DNA from 2 places in the Thauera sp. 27 genome. Region 1 is predicted to be linked to the other one. Evidence: predicted binding sites of a transcription regulator. Region 1 holds the regulator's gene; the other holds the start of a gene.
The links. Region 1 encodes LexA, which represses DNA repair genes until DNA is damaged. Its sites were predicted from a motif close to ACTGTATNTANATACAGT; they were not measured.
Positions count from the first base shown of each region.

Region 2: recA (recombinase RecA) is a predicted target of LexA. The motif match lies at 2,374-2,391, and genes of this name have one in related genera.

Region 1 covers NZ_AMXB01000016.1:60,312-69,481, forward strand. The annotation lists gene B447_RS10620 (MATE family efflux transporter) at 1-113, opposite strand, end outside; gene B447_RS10625 (hypothetical protein) at 110-715, opposite strand; gene B447_RS10630 (Y-family DNA polymerase) at 871-2,328, opposite strand; gene imuA (translesion DNA synthesis-associated protein ImuA) at 2,347-2,997, opposite strand; gene lexA (transcriptional repressor LexA) at 3,055-3,663, opposite strand; gene B447_RS10645 (zinc-dependent alcohol dehydrogenase family protein) at 3,772-4,833, opposite strand; gene B447_RS10650 (peroxiredoxin) at 5,083-5,565, shown strand; gene B447_RS10655 (FKBP-type peptidyl-prolyl cis-trans isomerase) at 5,555-6,040, shown strand; gene B447_RS10660 (ABC transporter ATP-binding protein) at 6,102-8,165, shown strand; gene B447_RS10665 (transglycosylase SLT domain-containing protein) at 8,166-9,170, opposite strand, start outside.
Region 2 covers NZ_AMXB01000017.1:23,756-32,925, reverse strand. The annotation lists gene B447_RS11030 (RNA polymerase factor sigma-54) at 1-59, opposite strand, end outside; gene lptB (LPS export ABC transporter ATP-binding protein) at 82-804, opposite strand; gene recX (recombination regulator RecX) at 791-1,240, opposite strand; gene recA (recombinase RecA) at 1,257-2,288, opposite strand; gene pncC (nicotinamide-nucleotide amidase) at 2,431-2,919, opposite strand; gene B447_RS11005 (phosphatidylglycerophosphatase A family protein) at 2,924-3,406, opposite strand; gene thiL (thiamine-phosphate kinase) at 3,486-4,445, opposite strand; gene ubiT (ubiquinone anaerobic biosynthesis accessory factor UbiT) at 4,527-5,063, opposite strand; gene B447_RS10990 (U32 family peptidase) at 5,095-6,006, opposite strand; gene ubiU (ubiquinone anaerobic biosynthesis protein UbiU) at 6,061-7,077, opposite strand; gene pomA (flagellar motor protein PomA) at 7,282-8,040, shown strand; gene B447_RS10975 (flagellar motor protein MotB) at 8,051-8,944, shown strand; gene B447_RS10970 (hypothetical protein) at 8,969-9,170, opposite strand, start outside.

The DNA.
Region 1 (9,170 bases):
GGCCAGGCGTGGTGCAGCAGCTGTCTGCCGATGGCGAGCGCCCCCGGTACGCTCGGGGCAACCGGCGAAGGCTGCGCCGAAGGGGCTTTGGATGTGGCGCCGGCTACGGTCAATCTTCGGACGCCGCGTTGGGGATCAGGCGCGGACGCCAGTAGCGCCAGGCGAGAAACGCGAACAAGGCGCCCATGATCAGCCAGAAACCGACGCCTTGCCAGAATGCGATCGGATCGGTGGCGAGCAGGTAGTCGCGTGGTGGGCGGACGAAGTGGATGCGGCCACGCAGCACGGCCTGGATGGCCATCGCCGCTGCAGTGGCGGCGGGAGCGAACCACACGAACAACCCGGCGCCGACGATGAAGCGGTCGAGTGCGGGCGAGGGATGGCGACGCGGCTGGTAGACGCTATCGACGCCGAACCAGACGGCAAGCAGGAAGCCGATGGCGGCAGCGAGCGGTCCGAGGGCCATGGCAGCGCCGAGCAGGGTGGTCGCAGCCATGAAGGTGGGCCCTTCGAGTGTGGCGATTTCGGGCCACAAGCGATCGAGCTCGGAAAAGATCAGCCACGATGCGGGCAGAGCGACCAGGCAAAGGAGCAGGCAGAACAGCGCACGTCTGCGGCTGCGATCGCCTGCCAGCACAGCATCCTGCGCATGATCGGTGGCTCGTGAAGAGGAGGGGGCGGTCGGGGTAGGGCTCGGCTGTTGGGGCTGGGGCATCGTCGGTTGTCGGTTTGTGCTTGCAGGATCCTGGATTGCAGTCGGAAGCACAGAAGATACTGGGTGGAGGGTAAAAAGGGGGAGGGGGCAAAGTGTACTACGCCCGTCCCCGCCACTTGCTATCTCCTGCATGACATCGCCCGTTGTCGCGTTGCTCAGGCGAAATAACCATGCAGGAACCAGCGCCCGGGCGGGTCGAGCGCCTGGAAAATCCAGCACAGGGCTTGGCCCGTGTTGTTTGCGAGGTAGTAGTCGCGGTGCACCGGATGGTCGTCCCACCAGCCGCACTCGATGCGCTCGGCCTCGCTCAGCAGGACGTAGTCTGCGCGCTCGATGGGCTTTGGCTCCGGCAGCAGCCACAGCGGACGGACGTGCAGCCCCTTGTGTTCGCGTGCGAGGGGGGTCGCGTGTGCGCTGCAGGTGTGTTGTGCGGGACTGCCGGCGCAGCTTGCATCGCCCTGGCGCCAGGCCGACTCCGGACGGTGGTCGGGCTGGGAGGCAAGCAGGTGGACGCTGGACTGGCCGAGACGGGCGCGCAGGCGGTCGAGCAGCAGGACGGCCTGCTCGCGCAGGGTGCCGACGTCATCGAACAGCACGCCTGTGCGCGCAATGGCGGCCAGCGGACGATCGGCAATCAGCCTGAGGGCGCCGACGTCCGCCTCGAGTACCAGGCGGGCCAGTTGCTCACGCAGGATCGTCAGCAGGCCAGCGGTATCCCTGCAGGGCTGGCCGAGCACCAGTTCGAGCCTGCTGTGGGGGCGATGTGCATGCTCGAGGATCAGCTGGCAATGGTCGATGGCGGCGTGTCGCGCCTGCAGCCAGCCTTCCAGGCTGGCAAGCAGTCGGCGGGCGGCGAACAGCAAGGCCTCGCTGTGATGGGTGGGTGCCGGCAACTCGAGACCGTGGCTGAACGTATCTGCCGCTTCGAACCAGGGACGCGGGTCGGGCATCTCGCCGCGTGCGCGCGCCAGACAGTGGCGCACTGCCTGGGCGCCGCGGCGCGCCAGCCCGGCTGCAGGCAGGTCGCGGGCCTCGCCGAGGCTGTGCAGGCCAAGGCCGGCGAGCAGGGCCCGGGTGTCGGCGTCGCAAGCGGCTTCGTCCTCGAGAACGGACAGTGGCAGCTGGTCGATGGCCTGCAGCCAGTCCTCACCAGCGGGGCGCCCGCAGCGGGCGAACCAGCGTGCGGCCAGGGGGGTGGGGGCAAGGCCGATGCGTGCATGAAAGCCGAGTGCGGCGAGGCCGCTGGCAACCTGGGTGGTGATGTCATGAGCGCTGCCGAACAAGCGCAGGCAGCTGGCGATCTCGAGCAGTACCGCATCCGGAGAGGACAGGCTTACGCGTGGGGTGAAACGTCCTGCCCAGCTTGCGATCTCGTTCAGCGCCTCGGCTTCGCGTCGTGGCACGCGTGCATGCAGGCGGAGCTCGGGCAACAGTGCGCTTGCGCTTGTTGCGTGCTGCCCGGGACGGATGCCGGCTGCCTGCGCGGATGCGCTGGCGGCGATCAGCGGCGCGCCAGGCTTGTCGGCGGTGATGGCGATGGCCGGTACGTCGCGCAGGCCACGGGTGAAGACCTGGAGCGGCAGGTCGGGCAGCAGGATGGCGAGCCAGAGCATGGCGAAAGGCGGAGCCCGTCAGCGGATCGGCAGCAGGAGCGGGCGTGCCAAGGGCGGGCCGCGACGCTTGAGGATATCGACCCGGAGCTGGCCGGCCGCGGGTGTCAGGCACAGGCGCAGCGCCGCAGGCGAGGACTGGCGGGCGGCAGCGAGGGGACGGAACAGGAACAATGGTGTGGCGCCTGCCTCGGCCGCCAGTTGCAGTCGGCGCAGCGCCGTGTTGTCCGGCATGTGCAGCCAGGCGAGCACGGCTGCACAGCTGCCGGAGGCTGCTGCCTGGCGTGCAGCCCATACGGCATCTCTGGCTTGAGGCGGGCGAACCAGCAACAGCCGCGAGAGGGCGACGCCAGCGTCGGCGAGGGCGGGTGCATAGGGTAGCAAGGGCGGGGAGACCAGGGTGATCCAGCGCTCGGCAGGGGCGCCGCCGAGCAGCGGCAGCAGCAGGGATAACTCGCCCACGCCGGGCTGGTCGAGCAGCAGTTCGATCAGCGCGCCAGCCGGCCAGCCACCCCCGGGCAGTTCACGATCGAGCGCGGCGAAACCGCTCGGATGGCAGGTGTCTGCATGGTCGGCAATCCGGCTGGCCTGCCAGACGCTGCCGGCGGGCAGGGCGTCGAGTACGGCCGCCAGCGGCGCAGCAGAGGGGGCGTGGCGCAGGGATGCAGCCATTGGGAGCGATGCGGGCAGGACGGCACGATGAGACTAAAGCCGCTGGGTGACGGGGGCTCAGTGATCCTTGCGGATCAGGCCGACCATGACCCCTTCGATGACGAGTTCGTCGCGCCGGGTGTCCACCACGATGGGTGTGTAATCCGGGTTGGCGGGCAGCAACTCGACCACTGCGCCCTTGCGCTGCAGGGTCTTGACGGTGACGTCATCCTCGACGCGGGCAACGACGATCTGTCCGTTGCGGGCCTCGCTGCTGCGGTGAACGGCGATCAGGTCGCCGTCGAGGATGCCGGCATCACGCATGCTCATGCCACGCACCCTCAGCAGGTAGTCGGCCTTGGGCGAGAACAGGGAGGCGTCGAGCTGATAGCGGGCCTCGACATGCTCGGCGGCAAGGATGGGGCTGCCTGCAGCCACTCGTCCGACCAGTGGCAGGCCGAGTGCTTCGGCCAGGCGGATGCCGCGGGCGCGACCTTCCTCGAGCAGGATTGCGCCTTTGGCGGCCAGTGCGCGCAGGTGGGTTTCGGCCGCGTTGGGCGAGCGAAAGCCGAACGCGGTGCAGACTTCGGCGCGGGTGGGCGGGCGGCCTTCGGACTCGACGGTGCTGCGGATGAAGTCGAGGATTTCCTGCTGGCGTGCGGTAAGGGTTTCGTTGCGGGCAGACATGTCGGCCTCCATGAGCTGGCTGTAATTTTAAACAGTTGTGTGCCAATGGCAAGCATCACGGTCAACCGTGCGCCGACCCGCATCAATCCTGCGGTGTGCGATGTGCGCTCAGGGCACGAGCACGGCTGCGCCCTGAAGCTCGCCACGCCTGAGCCGTTCGAGCGCCAGGTTGGCATCTTCGAGTGCAAAACGGGTGATCTCGGTACGGACAGGTACGCGCGGGGCAAGCGCCAGGAAGGCGTCGCCATCGCTGCGGGTGAGGTTGGCTACCGACACGATGCGGCGCTCGCCCCACAGGATGTCGTAGGGAAAGGACGGAATGTCGCTCATGTGGATGCCCGCGCACACCACCGTGCCGCCCTTGGCCAGCGCACGCAGGGCGGCGGGTACGAGCTCGCCCGCAGGGGCAAAGATCAGCGCTGCATCGAGAGGGTGGGGCGGCTTGTCGGTAGCGCTACCGGCCCATGTCGCGCCGAGATGGTGCGCGAAGGCCTGGCTGGCGGTGTCGCCGACGCGCGTGAAGGCATACACCTCGCGGCCCTGCCAGCGTGCCACCTGGGCGATGATGTGGGCGGCTGCACCGAAGCCGTACAACCCAATGCGCTGCGCTGCGCCGGCCAGGCCCAGCGCGCGGTAACCGATCAGGCCCGCGCACAGCAGCGGCGCGGCTTCGGCGGCATCGAGCGCATCGTCCAGCGCAAAGCAGTAGCGGGCGTCGGCCACGGTGTATTCGGCATAGCCGCCCTGGATCTGATAGCCGGTGAAACGCGCTTCGTCGCACAGGTTCTCGCGTGCGCTGGTGCAGAAATCGCACCGGCCGCAAGTCCAACCCAGCCAGGGGACGCCGATGCGCTGGCCGGGTGCCAAGCCGCTCACCCCCGTGCCGAGGGCGGCGACTCGTCCGACGATCTCGTGTCCGGGGATCATCGGCAGCAGCGGGTCGGGTAGTTCTCCGTCGACCAGGTGCAGGTCGGTGCGGCAGACTCCGCAGGCTTCGACCCGCAGCAGAACCTGCCCGTGTCCAGGTCGGGGCAGAGCGAGCGCCCGAGCGCGCAGAGGTTCGCCACTGCGCTCGAGCACCATGGCCCGCATGGTTGCGGGCAAGGCGACGAGAGGGCGTGGCGGTGGAGCCTCGGGGGCTGGGTTCTCGGGGTATGTGAATTCGGGCATGGGCCCCCTCTGTAGCCGTGCGGCAGATGATCGATTGCCGGCCCCGCGCCCATGCAATGATGCGCTGCGTCTTGAGCCCGGGCCGGATCTGGGCTATTGCTTCTCCATGGTGTCGGCAGGCGGCACCCCGAAGCGCGACAACAAGCCAGGGAGGAGCTCTCAGTGCTGAACCAATCGCAAGTCAACCTCCACGCCGGTAGTGCTGGCCGGGTGTCTCGGCTAGAATCCCCTCCACATCAGGGAGAACACATGCTGCAGAGCGGAGACATCGCCCCCGCGTTTTCACTGCCGGATGCCGACATGGAAATTTTCGACCTCGCGTCGCAGGTCGGCAAGCAGAATGTGGTGCTCTATTTCTATCCCCGTGACAACACGCCGGGTTGCACGCTCCAGGCCGCCGATTTCAGCGACCATGAGGACGAGTTTGCCCGCTACGACTGCATCGTGGTGGGCGTGAGCCCCGACGATTGTCTGACGCATGCCGAGTTCCGCGACAAGGAAGGCCTGTCGATTCGCCTGTTGTCGGATACGGACACCGAGGCTTGCCGGCTCTACAAGGTCTGGCAGGAGCGGGAAGTCGACGGAGTCAGGAAGATGGGTGTGCGGCGGTCGACCTTCATCATCGACAAGGCAGGCAGGGTCCGCCACGCACTCTACGATGTGATGCCTCGCGGCCATGCCGCCGCGGTTTTTGAATTGGTCAAGGAACTGGAATCCCGCAATGCAAAATGAGATCGTCAAGAACAGCGTCGTGACGCTGCAGTACACCGTGCGCGACCCGGACGGCGCCGTCATCGACGATGGCCAGCACCCGCTGGTCTATCTGCATGGCGGCTACGACGGCATCTTCCCGGTGCTCGAAGAGGCCCTGCACGGCAAGAAGGTTGGCGAAAAGCTGCAGGTCAAACTGCAGCCGGAAGACGCTTTCGGCGACTACGACGAAGAGCTGATCCTGGTCGAGGATGCCAAGCTGTTCCCCGATAACATCGAGATCGGCATGAGCTTCGAGCGTGTGTCCGAGGATGGCGAGGAGGACCTCGTCTATCGCATCACCGACATCGCCGACGGCAAGGTGGTGGTCGATGGCAACCATCCGCTCGCTGGGGTTGCACTCGTGTTCGACGTCACGGTGGCCGAAGTCCGCGCCGCAAGCGCGGAGGAGATCAGCCACGGTCACGTGCATGGGGCCGGTGGTCATCACCACTGAGGATCGTGATCAGAGGGCCGCATCAGCGGCCCTTGTTTCGTGAACTGTCCGTAAGGTCTGCATGAGCCTTTCCGTATCCAGCGCCGCCGTCGCAGGCGCGTGCGCCAGCCACGGCGCGCCCCTGCTCGAGGTGACGGACCTGCGCGTGGCGATCGCGCGCGGCGACGACGAGATCCGCCCCGTCGATGGGGTGAGCTTTTCTATCCGCCAGGGTCAGACTTTCGCCCTGCTGGGCGAGTCGGGTTGCGGCAAGTCGATGACCGCACTGGCGCTGGCGCGCCTGTTGCCGGACACCGGGCAGATCTGCGGCGGCAGCGTACATCTCGCAGGCGAGGACGTGCTGGCCTTGCCCGAGGCCGCGATGCGGCGAGTGCGCGGCGGGCGCATCGGCATGATCTTCCAGGAACCGTCGACGAGCCTCAACCCGGTGATGACCGTCGGCGCACAGATCATGGAGGCGCTCGCCCGTCACTGCCCGCCGGGTGTGGTTTTGGCGGACGAGGCTTGCGGCCTGCTCGAGGCAGTCGGCATCCCTGATCCTGCACGCCGCCTCCGCGATTTCCCCTTCCAGTTTTCGGGCGGCATGAAGCAGCGCGTGATGATCGCCATCGCGCTTGCCGGCCGGCCTCAGCTGCTGATTGCCGACGAGCCGACGACGGCGCTGGATGTCACCATCCAGGCCCAGGTGCTCGATCTGCTGGTCGCGATCCAGCGTGCGCGCGGCATGGGCATGCTGCTCATCACTCATGACCTGGGTGTGGTCGCACGCGTGGCCCACACGGTGGGGGTGATGTACGCGGGCGAGATTGTCGAGACCGGCGCGCGCACGGACTTCTTTGCTGCGCCGCTGCATCCGTATTCGCGCAAGTTGTTTGCCGCCTTGCCGGGCGCCGACCGCCGCGGGGCCGCACTGGAGGCGCCCGAGGGCAGCGTGCCCGGGCTGGACAGGGTGTTCCAGGGCTGCCGCTTCGCCGAGCGTTGCCCGATGGCCTTCGATCGCTGCGACGAGGAGGCGCCGGGTTGGCACAGGCTCGGCGAGCAGGCGGTGCGCTGCCACCTGTACGAGGACGTCAGCGTGCCGCGGCCGTTCGTGCCCGCACAGGCGTTGACCGCGGTCGCCGAGGGCGCGCGCAGCCGGCAGCCGGTGCTGGAGATTCGCGATCTCTCGGTCCATTTCCCCGTGCGCAAGGGGGTGCTCAAGCGCAAGGTCGCCGAACTGAAGGCCGTCGATGGTCTGAGCTTGCGCCTGTATGCCGGCCGTACGCTTGCCCTCGTCGGCGAGTCTGGCTGCGGCAAGACGACCGTCGGCAAGGCCGCCCTGCGGCTGGTCGAGGCCACAGCCGGCGAGTTCCTGCTCGATGGCGAGAACATTACCGCCTTGCCGGAGCAGGCCTTGCACCCTTTGCGCCGCGCAGTGCAGATGGTATTCCAGGACCCCTTTGCCTCTCTCAATCCGCGCATGCGGGTCGGTGACATCATCGAGGAAGGCATGAATGCGCTCGCGCTCGGTGGCGACCCGCGCCAGCGCCGGAAACAGGTGGATGGCCTGCTCGAACGCGTTGGCCTGGATCCCGACATGCGCTGGCGCTACCCGCACGAGTTTTCCGGCGGCCAGCGCCAGCGCATTGCGGTGGCACGTGCGCTGGCGGTGGCGCCCAGGGTGCTGATCTGCGATGAGCCGACCAGCGCGCTCGATGTATCGGTGCAGGCACAGTTGCTGAACCTGATGCGTGAGCTGCAGCGTGAGCACGGCCTGGCCTATCTTTTCATCACTCATAACCTGGCGGTGGTGGAGTACCTCGCCGACGAGGTGGCGGTGATGTACCTCGGTCGTATCGTCGAGGAGGGACCGGTCGAACGCGTGCTGTCGGCGCCCACCCATCCTTACACCCGCAGCCTGATGGCCGCGGTTCCACGCATCGATGCCGAAAGCGTGGAAGACAGCGGCGCTGACACTGCAACGGCAGCGCTCGACCTGCCATCCCCGCTTGCGCCGCCGGCAGGCTGTCATTTCCACCCGCGCTGCGCACATGCCACCGATGTCTGCCGGCTGAGCTATCCCCAGGTGACCGAGATGTCGCAGGGCCACCGCGTGCGCTGCCACTGGCCCCGCTTCGGCGCCTGATCAGCGCGTGCGGCTGCCGGAGCGGGGGGTGGTGCTGGCGCGCGGACGGTTCGGAGTGGACTTGAGTTGTGGCTGACCTGCACCGGCAGGTTTGAGCTTCAAGCCCTGGCGGCTGGGGGCGGCATTGGCAAAAGGCAGCAGCGCGCTGACCTCGAGTGCGCCCTCGGGCTCCACCCCGTCGGGTACGAGAAGGGCATGACCCGGACGTGGGGTGGCACCGGCGGCAAGGCCGTTGAGGCGTCGCAGCTGGGCTGGCGTGAGGCCATGCTGGCGTGCGAGCGCATCGATCGACTCCCCCGCGCGCACGGTGTGCATGCGCCAGCCCTTGCCGCTGCGTTCGAGTTCGGCCAGGCCTTCCTCTAGGCGTTCTGCACGGTCGGTGGGGACGATGAAGGTCTGCCCCGGCGTGGTGATCGCCGGGCGATTGAAACCGGGGTTCAGGGCCAGGAACTCGTCCAGTGGCATGTCGGAGAGGCGGGCGGCGGTAGCCAGGTCCACACCGACGGGGGCGTCGACGGTGACGAAGTGGAGCTCGTTGGCAACGTAAGGCAGCTCGAAATGGAACAGCTCGGGCTCGTTGACGATGTTCTTGATCGCCTGCAGCTTCGGGATGTAGTTGCGCGTTTCCTCAGGCATGCGCAGGTGGGTGTACTCGAGGGGAAGACCGTCTTCGGCGTTGCGCTTGAGTGCGCGTTGTACAGAGCCTTCCCCCCAGTTGTACGAGGCCAGGGCGAGGTGCCAGTCGCCGTGCATCTCGTAGATGCGTTGAAGGTAGTCGAGCGCGGCGTTGGTCGATGCGATCACGTCGCGGCGCTCATCGACCCATTGATCCTGGGTGAGGTTGAAGTAACGCCCCGTGGATGGAATGAACTGCCACAGGCCGGAGGCGTGGGCCGATGAGTAGGCCATCGGGTTGAAGCTGCTCTCGACCATAGGCAGCAGGGCGATCTCGGTCGGCATGCCGCGGCGCTCGAGCTCGTCGACGATGTAGTACAGATAGCGCCC
Region 2 (9,170 bases), on a different contig from region 1:
TGCAGCTGCGGCGTCAGGGTAAGGTGCTGGGAGAGCTTGAGCTGGAGGCTTGGTTTCATCGCTGTCGACGCGCGCGCGGATTCACAGGCGGAAATGCTCGCCCAGGTAAACCTGGCGCACCCTTTCGTTGTCGATGATCTCGGCCGGTTCGCCGCTTGCCAGTACCCGGCCTTCGCTGATGATGTACGCACGATCGCAGATGCCGAGCGTCTCGCGCACGTTGTGGTCCGTGATCAGCACGCCGATGCCGCGCTCCTTGAGGAAGCGGATGATCTTCTGGATGTCGATGACCGCGATCGGGTCGACCCCTGCGAAGGGTTCGTCGAGGAGGATCAGGCGCGGGTCGGTTGCAAGTGCGCGCGCGATCTCGCAACGTCGGCGCTCGCCGCCGGAGAGTGAGACGGCGGTGTTGTCGCGCAGGTGGTTGATGCCAAGCTCGAGCAGCAGTTCGTCGAGCCGGGTCTTCACCTGGTGCGCCTCGAGCCCCTGGAGCTCGAGCACGGCACGGATGTTTTCGGCCACGGTGAGCTTGCGGAAGACGCTCATCTCCTGCGGCAGGTAGGACAGGCCCAGACGCGCACGGGCGTGGATCGGCAGGTGGGTGAGGTCGGTGCCGTCGAGGTTGATCTGGCCGCCGTCGGCACGGACCAAGCCTACGATCATGTAGAAACAGGTGGTCTTGCCGGCGCCGTTGGGGCCGAGCAGGCCGACGACCTCGCCCGAGCCGACCTCGAAGCCGACGTCGTGGACCACGGTGCGCGCCTTGTAGCGCTTTTGCAGGCTGGAGACCTTAAGCAGACTCATCGCGGGGTTCTTTCAGCAGCTTGCGGATCAGTTCGGGTGCAAAGCCGCGGGTTTGCAGGAAACGGGCCTGGCGCGCCCATTCGCGCGCATCCGCCGGGGCCGCCTGGAAGCGGCTGCGCAGCACTGCGCGGGCACGCTCCAGTTCCGATTCTACGCACTCCGTGGCGAGTGTTGCCTCGATCAGTTCACGGTCGATCCCGCGCCGCGTCAGCTCGCTGCGCAGGCGGCTGCCGCCGAAGCGGTTGGCACGGGTGCGCACGTAGGCTTCGGCGTAGCGGCTGTCGGACTGCAGGCCGAGCTCGCCCATGCGCTCGATCACTGCCTGCACCTCGTCGGCCTCGCCGTGGGCGGCCAGCTTGCGCGCCAGCTCCGCGCGCGAGTGGTCGCGGCGGGCAAGATGGCGAAGCGCGCGTTCGCGCAGGCTGGGGGCGCCCATGGTGTCCTGGCTAGGCTCAGCTTTCCGTGGCCGTTGCCGGTGCCGCTGGCGGCAGTTCGGGCAGGCCGACGGCGACGCGGACCTTGTTTTCGATTTCGCGCGCAAGCGTCGGATTCGCACGCAGGAATTCGCGTGAGTTGTCCTTGCCCTGGCCGATCTTGTCGCCCTGGTAGGCATACCAGGCGCCGGACTTGTCGACGATCTTGTGTGTCACGCCCAGATCGATGATCTCGCCCTCGCGCGAGATGCCTTCGCCGTAGAGGATGTCGAAGTGGGCTTCCTTGAAGGGGGGCGAGACCTTGTTCTTGACGACCTTGACTCGGGTTTCGGAGCCGACCACCTCGTCGCCCTTCTTGATCGTGCCGGTGCGGCGGATGTCCATGCGCACGGAGGCATAGAACTTGAGTGCATTGCCGCCCGTGGTGGTCTCCGGGCTACCGAACATGACGCCGATCTTCATGCGGATCTGGTTGATGAAGATCACCAGCGTGTTGGTGCGCTTGATGTTGGCGGTGAGCTTGCGTAGCGCTTGCGACATCAGGCGCGCCTGCAGGCCGGGGAGCTGGTCGCCCATCTCGCCCTCGATCTCGGCCTTGGGGGTGAGCGCGGCGACCGAGTCGACGACGACCACGTCCACGCCGCCGGAGCGCACCAGCATGTCGGCGATCTCGAGCGCCTGCTCGCCGGTGTCGGGCTGCGAGATGAGCAGGTCCTGGATATTGACGCCAAGCTTCTCCGCGTAGCCGACGTCGAGCGCGTGCTCGGCGTCAATGAAGGCTGCCGTGCCGCCCAGCTTCTGCATCTCGGCGATCACCTGCAGGGTCAGCGTGGTCTTGCCCGAGGATTCCGGGCCGTAGATCTCGACGACCCGGCCGCGCGGCAGACCACCGAGGCCGAGCGCGATGTCGAGGCCGAGCGAGCCGGTGGAGACGGTCTGGATGTCACGTTCGACGTTGCCGTCGCCCATGCGCATGATCGACCCTTTGCCGAACTGCTTTTCGATCTGGGAGAGCGCGGCGGCGAGGGCCTTGGCCTTGTTGTCGTCCATGGAGGTGCGTCCTGTGTGATTGGCGGATTATGGCACAAAGATTGCAGGCATGCGGACGGCCGCGCCTGGTGCCGCTAGTTTAAGACGTGTATGAAAATACAGCAAACGGCGGAGTTGCCGAAGCGGACGGGGCAGGCTCGCGTCAGTGCGCCAGTGCAAGTACGCCCTGCAGTGCGCGGATCACGGTCTGTCTGCGCACGGCGCTACGATCGCCGGCGAAATGCAGGGTCAGGGCGCTTTGCTCGCCGGCGCGCAAGGCCCAGCCGATGCACACCGTGCCCACGGGCTTGGCCGGGCTGCCGCCGCTGGGGCCGGCAATGCCGGATACGGCGACGGCGACCGTGGCGATGCTGCGATCAAGTGCCCCGGCGGCCATCTCGCGAACGGTGGCCTCGCTGACCGCACCTTGGGTTGCGAGGGTGTGGGCGGATACGCCCAGCATGTCGATCTTGGCTTCGTTGGAGTAGGTGACGAAGCCGCGGTCGAACCAGGCCGAGCTGCCGCCGATCGCGGTAACGGCCTCTGCGATCCAGCCGCCGGTGCAGGACTCGGCGGTCGCCAACCGCCATCCGCGTGTGCCGAGCGCCTGGCCGACCTGTTGGGCGAGGGTGTCGAGTTCGGTGTCGGTCATGGCTTTACGCGCCGACGATGGCAACCAGGATGGCGAGTGCGAGCAGGGTATAGCCGGCCGCGACCAGGTCGTCGAACATCACCCCGAAGCCGCCCTTGAAACTGCGATCGGCCCAGCGTACGGGGGGCGGCTTGACGATGTCGAAGAAGCGGAACAAGGCCACCGCGACCGCCTGCCAGAGCAGGGTTGGCGGCGTGAAGGCCAGCACCAGCCAGGTGGCGACCATTTCGTCCCACACGATACCGCCGTGGTCGGGCACGCCGAGTGCGCGCCCCGTGCGCTCGGCGGCCAGTACGCCGGCGATGAACAGGGCTGCGAGCAGGGCAAGGAAGACGAACTCGGACAGTGGGACGCGGATCAGCGGGTAAAGCGCCCATGCGAGCAGCGTGCCCATGGTTCCCGGCGCCCAGGGCGACAGGCCGGAGCCGAAACCCAGCGAAATGAAGTGGGCGGGGTGGCTCATCATCAGGCGAAGAGTGGGGCGCATCTCGTGATCCGATCTGTGTTGTTCGACGCGTGCCTGCGTACCAGGAGGGATTGATTCGGGCGAAATGGTTCGCAGTGCATCAGGCAAAGTGATCGTAGCCGTTGGGCGCGAGGGGGGCCAGCGTGCCGTCGGCTTCGCGCATGTGGATGCTGCCGCTATCAGCGGTGAGGCTGCCGATGCGGTGCACGGGCAACTCGAGCTTTGTGGCGAGCGCCCGTACGGTGTCACGTCGCGCAGCGGGGGCGCAGAAAAGCAGTTCGTAGTCGTCGCCCCCTGCGAGCAGGCAGTGTCTGCACAAGACCGGGTCGGCGCCGGTTGCAAGCAGGCGGGCGAGCGGCAGCGCCGCGGTTTCGATCAGCGCACCGGTGTGCGAGCGTTCCAGAATGTGGCGAAGATCGCCGAGCAGGCCGTCGGAGACGTCCAGCATGGCACTGGCCACGCCGCGCAGCGCGCGGCCGAGGGCGAGCCGGGGTTGTGGGCGTTGCAGTGCGGCGATGCAGGCGCGCCGGCCGTCGGCGTCGAGCCTGGTCCGCCCTTGCAGGGCGGCGAGCCCGAGTGCAGCCAGGCCGGGCTGGCCCGATACCCACAGGTCGTCACCGGCGCGACCGCCGTCGCGGGTGACGGCCTCGCCGGCGGCCGTCTCGCCAATGATGGTTACCGACAGCGTGAGCGGCCCGCGTGTGGTGTCGCCACCGGCGAGGTCCACGCCATGCGCATCGGCACAGGCGAAGAAGCCGCGCGCGAAAGCCTCGATCCAGGCTTCGTCGGCAGCTGGTAGGGACAGCGCAAGGAAGGCCCAGCGCGGTTCCGCGCCCATCGCTGCGATGTCGGAGACGTTCACCGCCAGGGTCTTCCAGCCGAGATCTTCGGGGTCGGTGTCGGCGAAAAAATGGGTGCCCGACACGAGCATGTCGGTCGATACGGCGAGCTGCATGCCTGTGCGCGGCTGCAGCAAGGCGGCATCATCGCCGACGGCGAGCGCGGTGTGCCGTGTGGCGCGAGTGAAGTGACGCTGAATGAGGTCGAATTCGGAAGGCATGACGCGAAGTGAGGCGGCTGCCCGCATGCGGGCGGGCGCCAAGCTTAGCGCACAAGTGCGCTGCGCGCGCCGTTGCCGGGCTCAGCGTGCGCGCAGACCCAGGCGCGCCTTCAGACTGTCCCAGTCCACCGCGTCGAGCGTGTTCTTGACCAGCAGGCCGAGGTCGGTGTCGCCTTCCATGCGCAGGCGGCGGCTGAAGAACAGCGTGTCGGGATCTTCCTCGCGCAGTGCGAGCGCGATGAAGTCGCGCGTGGTGGCGGAGATCACCAGGTCCGGCTTGCGTCCCGCAGCTGGAACAGCGCGGCGGAAGCCGCGCTCGCCGAGGCCGAAATCGAGCGTGAGTCCGGCATCGAGCACGCGCATCTGCAGGTGGCGTCCGCCGAGCGGTGCCAGCGTGTCGCGCGGCAGGATGCGGCCGAGCGCGAGGTTGAGCGCTGCGATCAGGGCATGCGTCGGCGGCTGCTGCGGCAGGCGCGAGATCAGCCTGGCCAGTGCCGTTGGCACCGTGAAGTCCGGAATGCGGAAGTCTGCCAGGCTTTGGGCAATGCGCTGGCGCAGGCTGCCGGGCAGGAGTTCGGCAGGCAGGGGCGGGCGCGGCAGGGTGGGCAGGGCGGGCATGTGTGTACTCCGGGGAGGCGGGTGTGCTGGCTCAGGCCGCGACGTATTGTTCGGCACCGGCGCGGCCGTGCCAGAAGCCGTTGCAGGGCGCCTCGATCATCAGTGCGCGGCTTGCCGCGAGGGCTTCGGCGGGCGAACTCTGGGCATCGATGGTGGTGCGGAACAGTTCGACGATGGCGCGCGTGTTGGCGCCCTGTGGGCTGATGCGCAGGACTTCGGCGTTGCCACGTACCGCGGCGAGGTCGCCGAGCAGGTTATGCACCCGTGCCGACTGGGTCTGCACGCCGTTCAGGGTCAGGAAGGGTTCGCCTTCGCGGGTGCGCAGCGTGATGCCGTCCATGATCGACAGACAGCGGAACTCGCAGGTGTCCTTCTGCAGGTTGAAGTGGCGGGCGGTGAAGCAGCGCGCCGAATGCGCGAGCGGCAGGCGGCCGTAGGCGAAGACCTCGGTTTCGATCGGGGCTGCGAGCGCTTCGCGCACCTCGGCAAGCGCGGCACCCGACATCTCCGGGGCGACGGCCCAGCGCGTGGCGCCCGAGTCGATCATCAGCTGCAGCGTGTTCGGGTTGAAGATGTTCAGTGTGGGGCCAGCGACCCAGTCGGTGATGCCGGCCTCGGCGAGCAGTCGCACCGCGCCCATGTCGTTGGCCTCGACGCGGAAGCCGGTCTCGCCCTCGCTGTGCTGGCGCACGATGCGGCGCAGTACCTTGAGGTCGGATTCGGATTCGATCAGGCCCTGGGTACTGATGACCACTTCCTTGCCGGCCGCGGCGAGCACCTTGCCGACCTCGAGCCAGTCGTCGAGGCGCAGTTCGTGGCGGCGCGAGCACACCGTCTCGCCCAGGTAGACGCTGTCGATCGGTGCTTCGACCATGTCGGCGTAGAAGTCGAGCACGCTCTGGTGCGGCCAGTAATAGAGCAGGGGGCCGAGGGCGAGTTTCATCGGGCGGGTCTCAGTTCGTTCGGGTGATGCGGTGCGAGGCGGCTTGCGCGACGCTCACTTCCACGGGCGGTAGTAGGCGCCCAGCGTATGGCTCTGGCCTTCGGAGACCTTGTTGAGCTCGGCCATCCACGCCGGCAGCACTGCGAAGCCTTCGGCGCCGCCGGCCTTGAGCTTGTCGAGCGCGGCGCGCCACACCTTGGTGACCTGGGCGACATAGGCTGGGCTGCGCTGGCGGCCTTCGATCTTGATCGCACGGATGCCGATGCGGGCGAGCTCGGGCAGCAGTTCGAGCGTGTTGAGGCTGGTCGGCTCCTCGAGCGCGTAGTAGGTCTCGTCGTTGACCTCGAAGCGGCCCTTGCACAGGGTCGGGTAGCCGGCGCGCTCACCGTCGGCGAAACGGTCGATGAGGATGCCGTTGAGGCGCGTCTCCATGCCGCGCGGCGTGTCTTCCCAGCGTACGTGCTTGCCCGGCGAGCAGGCGCCATTGCAGTTGGGCGACTCGCCGGTGGCGTAGGCCGACAGCGCACAGCGGCCCTCGACCATCACGCACAGGCCGCCGAAGCCGAAGACCTCGATCTCGACCGGTGTGTTGGCGACCACGCTCTCTACCTGGGCCATGGACAGCACGCGCGGCAGCACCGCGCGCTGGATACCGAAGCGCTCATGGTAGTAGTTGATCGCCTCGTAGCTGGTGGCCGAGCCCTGCACCGACAGGTGCAGGCGCAACTGCGGATGCGTTCTGGCGGCGTAGGCCATAAGACCGGGGTCGGCGAGGATCAGGGCATCGAGACCGAACTCGGCAGCGCGGTCGATGGCCTGCGTCCAGCTCGGCCAGTTGCCGGTCTGCGGATAGGTGTTGAGTGCGAGCAGCACCTTCTTGCCACGGGCGTGGGCGTAGGCGATGCCTTCGCGCATCTGCGGCGGGTCGAAGTTGAGGCCGGTGAAGTTGCGCGCGTTGGTGGCGTCCTTGAAGCCGAGATAGACGCAGTCTGCGCCGTGGTCGACGGCGGTTTTCAGGGCGGGGAGGCTGCCGGCTGGGCAGACGAGCTCGATCGTATTGGGTGCGGACATTGGCGGCCGGGCGGGCAGGGAAGAACCCGGGCACCATAGTGCGTGGTCGCTGAGGTGGCTTTGACGAGTGTCAAACGCCCGTTGTGCACCATCGTGCGGTGCGCAAAAAAACCTTATGATTCGGGCCAATGACATTCGGCCGCGATGGCGTCTGCACGAAGTGGTGCAGGCGAGCATCGGTGTGCTCAACGCAATGGAGCGTGCGTGGATCTTGCAACACTGATTGGGCTGCTGGGCTCGCTGGGCATCGTCGTCTCGGCCATCGTGCTCGGTGCGTCGGCAATGATCTTCCTCAATGGACCATCCTTGCTCATCGTTGTCGGCGGCAGCCTGTTCGTCGTACTCAGCAAGTTCACGCTGCAGCAGTTCCTCGGCGCGTTCAAGGTGGCGGCGAAGGCGTTCAAGTTCCGCCTGCCCGACACCGAGGAGGTCATCAAGGAGGTGATGGAGGTTGCGCAGGTGGCGCGCAAGGAGGGCATGCTGGCGCTCGAGAGCCGGCCCTCTTCCATCCCTTTCTTCCAGCAGGGCATCCAGCTCATGATCGACGGCCAGGCACCCGAGACGGTGCGCGAGATCCTGCAGAAGGAGCGCCTTCTCACGCTCGAGCGCCATCGCTGGGGGGCAAAGGTGTTCAGCGCCATGGGTGACGTCGGCCCGGCGATGGGCATGATCGGGACCCTCATCGGCCTGGTGCAGATGCTGTCGAACATGGAAGACCCGAAGTCGATCGGCCCGGCGATGGCGGTGGCGCTGCTGACCACGCTGTATGGCGCGATGATGGCAACGATGATCTTCCTGCCCATGGCGGACAAGCTCAACCTGCGCATGACCGAGGAGGCACGCCTCAACGCGATGCTCATCGATGCGATCTCGGCGATCCAGAACGGCACCAATCCGCGCGTGATCGAGACCCTGCTCACGAGCTACCTGCCGCCCGCCAAGCGCAAGTCCGAAGGCGGCTGAGGGCGCGCACATGGACATGCCCGAGGAGGAGAAGGCCGGCATCCCCGCCTGGGTGATGACATTTGCCGACCTGATGTCGCTGCTCATGTGTTTTTTCGTGCTCCTGCTCTCGTTTGCCGAGATGGATGCGATGAAGTTCAAGCAGATCGCCGGCGAGCTCACCAAGGCCTTCGGTGTGCAGCGCGATGTGCCGGCGATCGAGTCGCCGATGGGGACGACGCCGATCTTCGACAAGTTCTCGCCGGGGCCGCCCAAGCCCACCCCGATAGATACCGTGCGGCAGGAGACCTCCAAGGAGGATCCCAAGCTCAAGACCTACACCTCCAACGCGAGCAACGAGGCGATGGTGCGCGAGGTGTCCGAGCGCCAGGTCAGCAAGAGTGCCGACGAGTTGCGCAAGACGCTCGAGAAGGAGCTCGGCCAGGGCACGCTCCAGCTCGACGAGGAGAAGAAGCGCATCGTCATCCGTATCGAGGAGCGCGGCGCCTTTCCGTCCGGCTCGGCTGACCTCGCGCCGGCATTTGCCGACGTGGCGCGCAGGATCGGCGAGTCGCTGGCCGATATCCCGGGGGAGATCGCGATCGAGGGTCATACCGACGACATCCCGATCAGCACTGCGCGTTTCCGCTCCAACTGGGATCTGTCGGCAGCGCGCGCGTCATCAGTGGCGAACGCGCTGCTCGCGACCGGCACCGTTGCGCCGGGACGGCTGCGTGTGCATGGCTTTGCAGAGACGCGTCCGCGGGTCGAGAACACATCGGCAGCCCTACGCGCGCAGAACCGGCGGGTCGAGATCGTGATCGACATGTCCGGGCCGATCGAGGTGCTGGAGAACCGGGCGCGCCAGCTGATCGGTGGCGGCCATTCCGAGTTGCTGCCCTTCATGGGCTGGCAGGCGGAATAGCCCTATGGCCCTCCGAGGCCGGGCTCAGCGCCGCAGGGCCTGAGTCAGACGGGTGAACTCGGCGCCAAAGTGGCGAATCATGTGCTTGAATTCCGCATGGCGGTTGGCGTCGAGCACGGGGTCGGCGTCGCCGCCGTCGGCCCAGATCACGCCAACCGGACGATCACCGAGGTGGATGGCGCCAAGCAGGAAGCCCGCCGGCCGCACATGCGCGCGCAGGACCTCG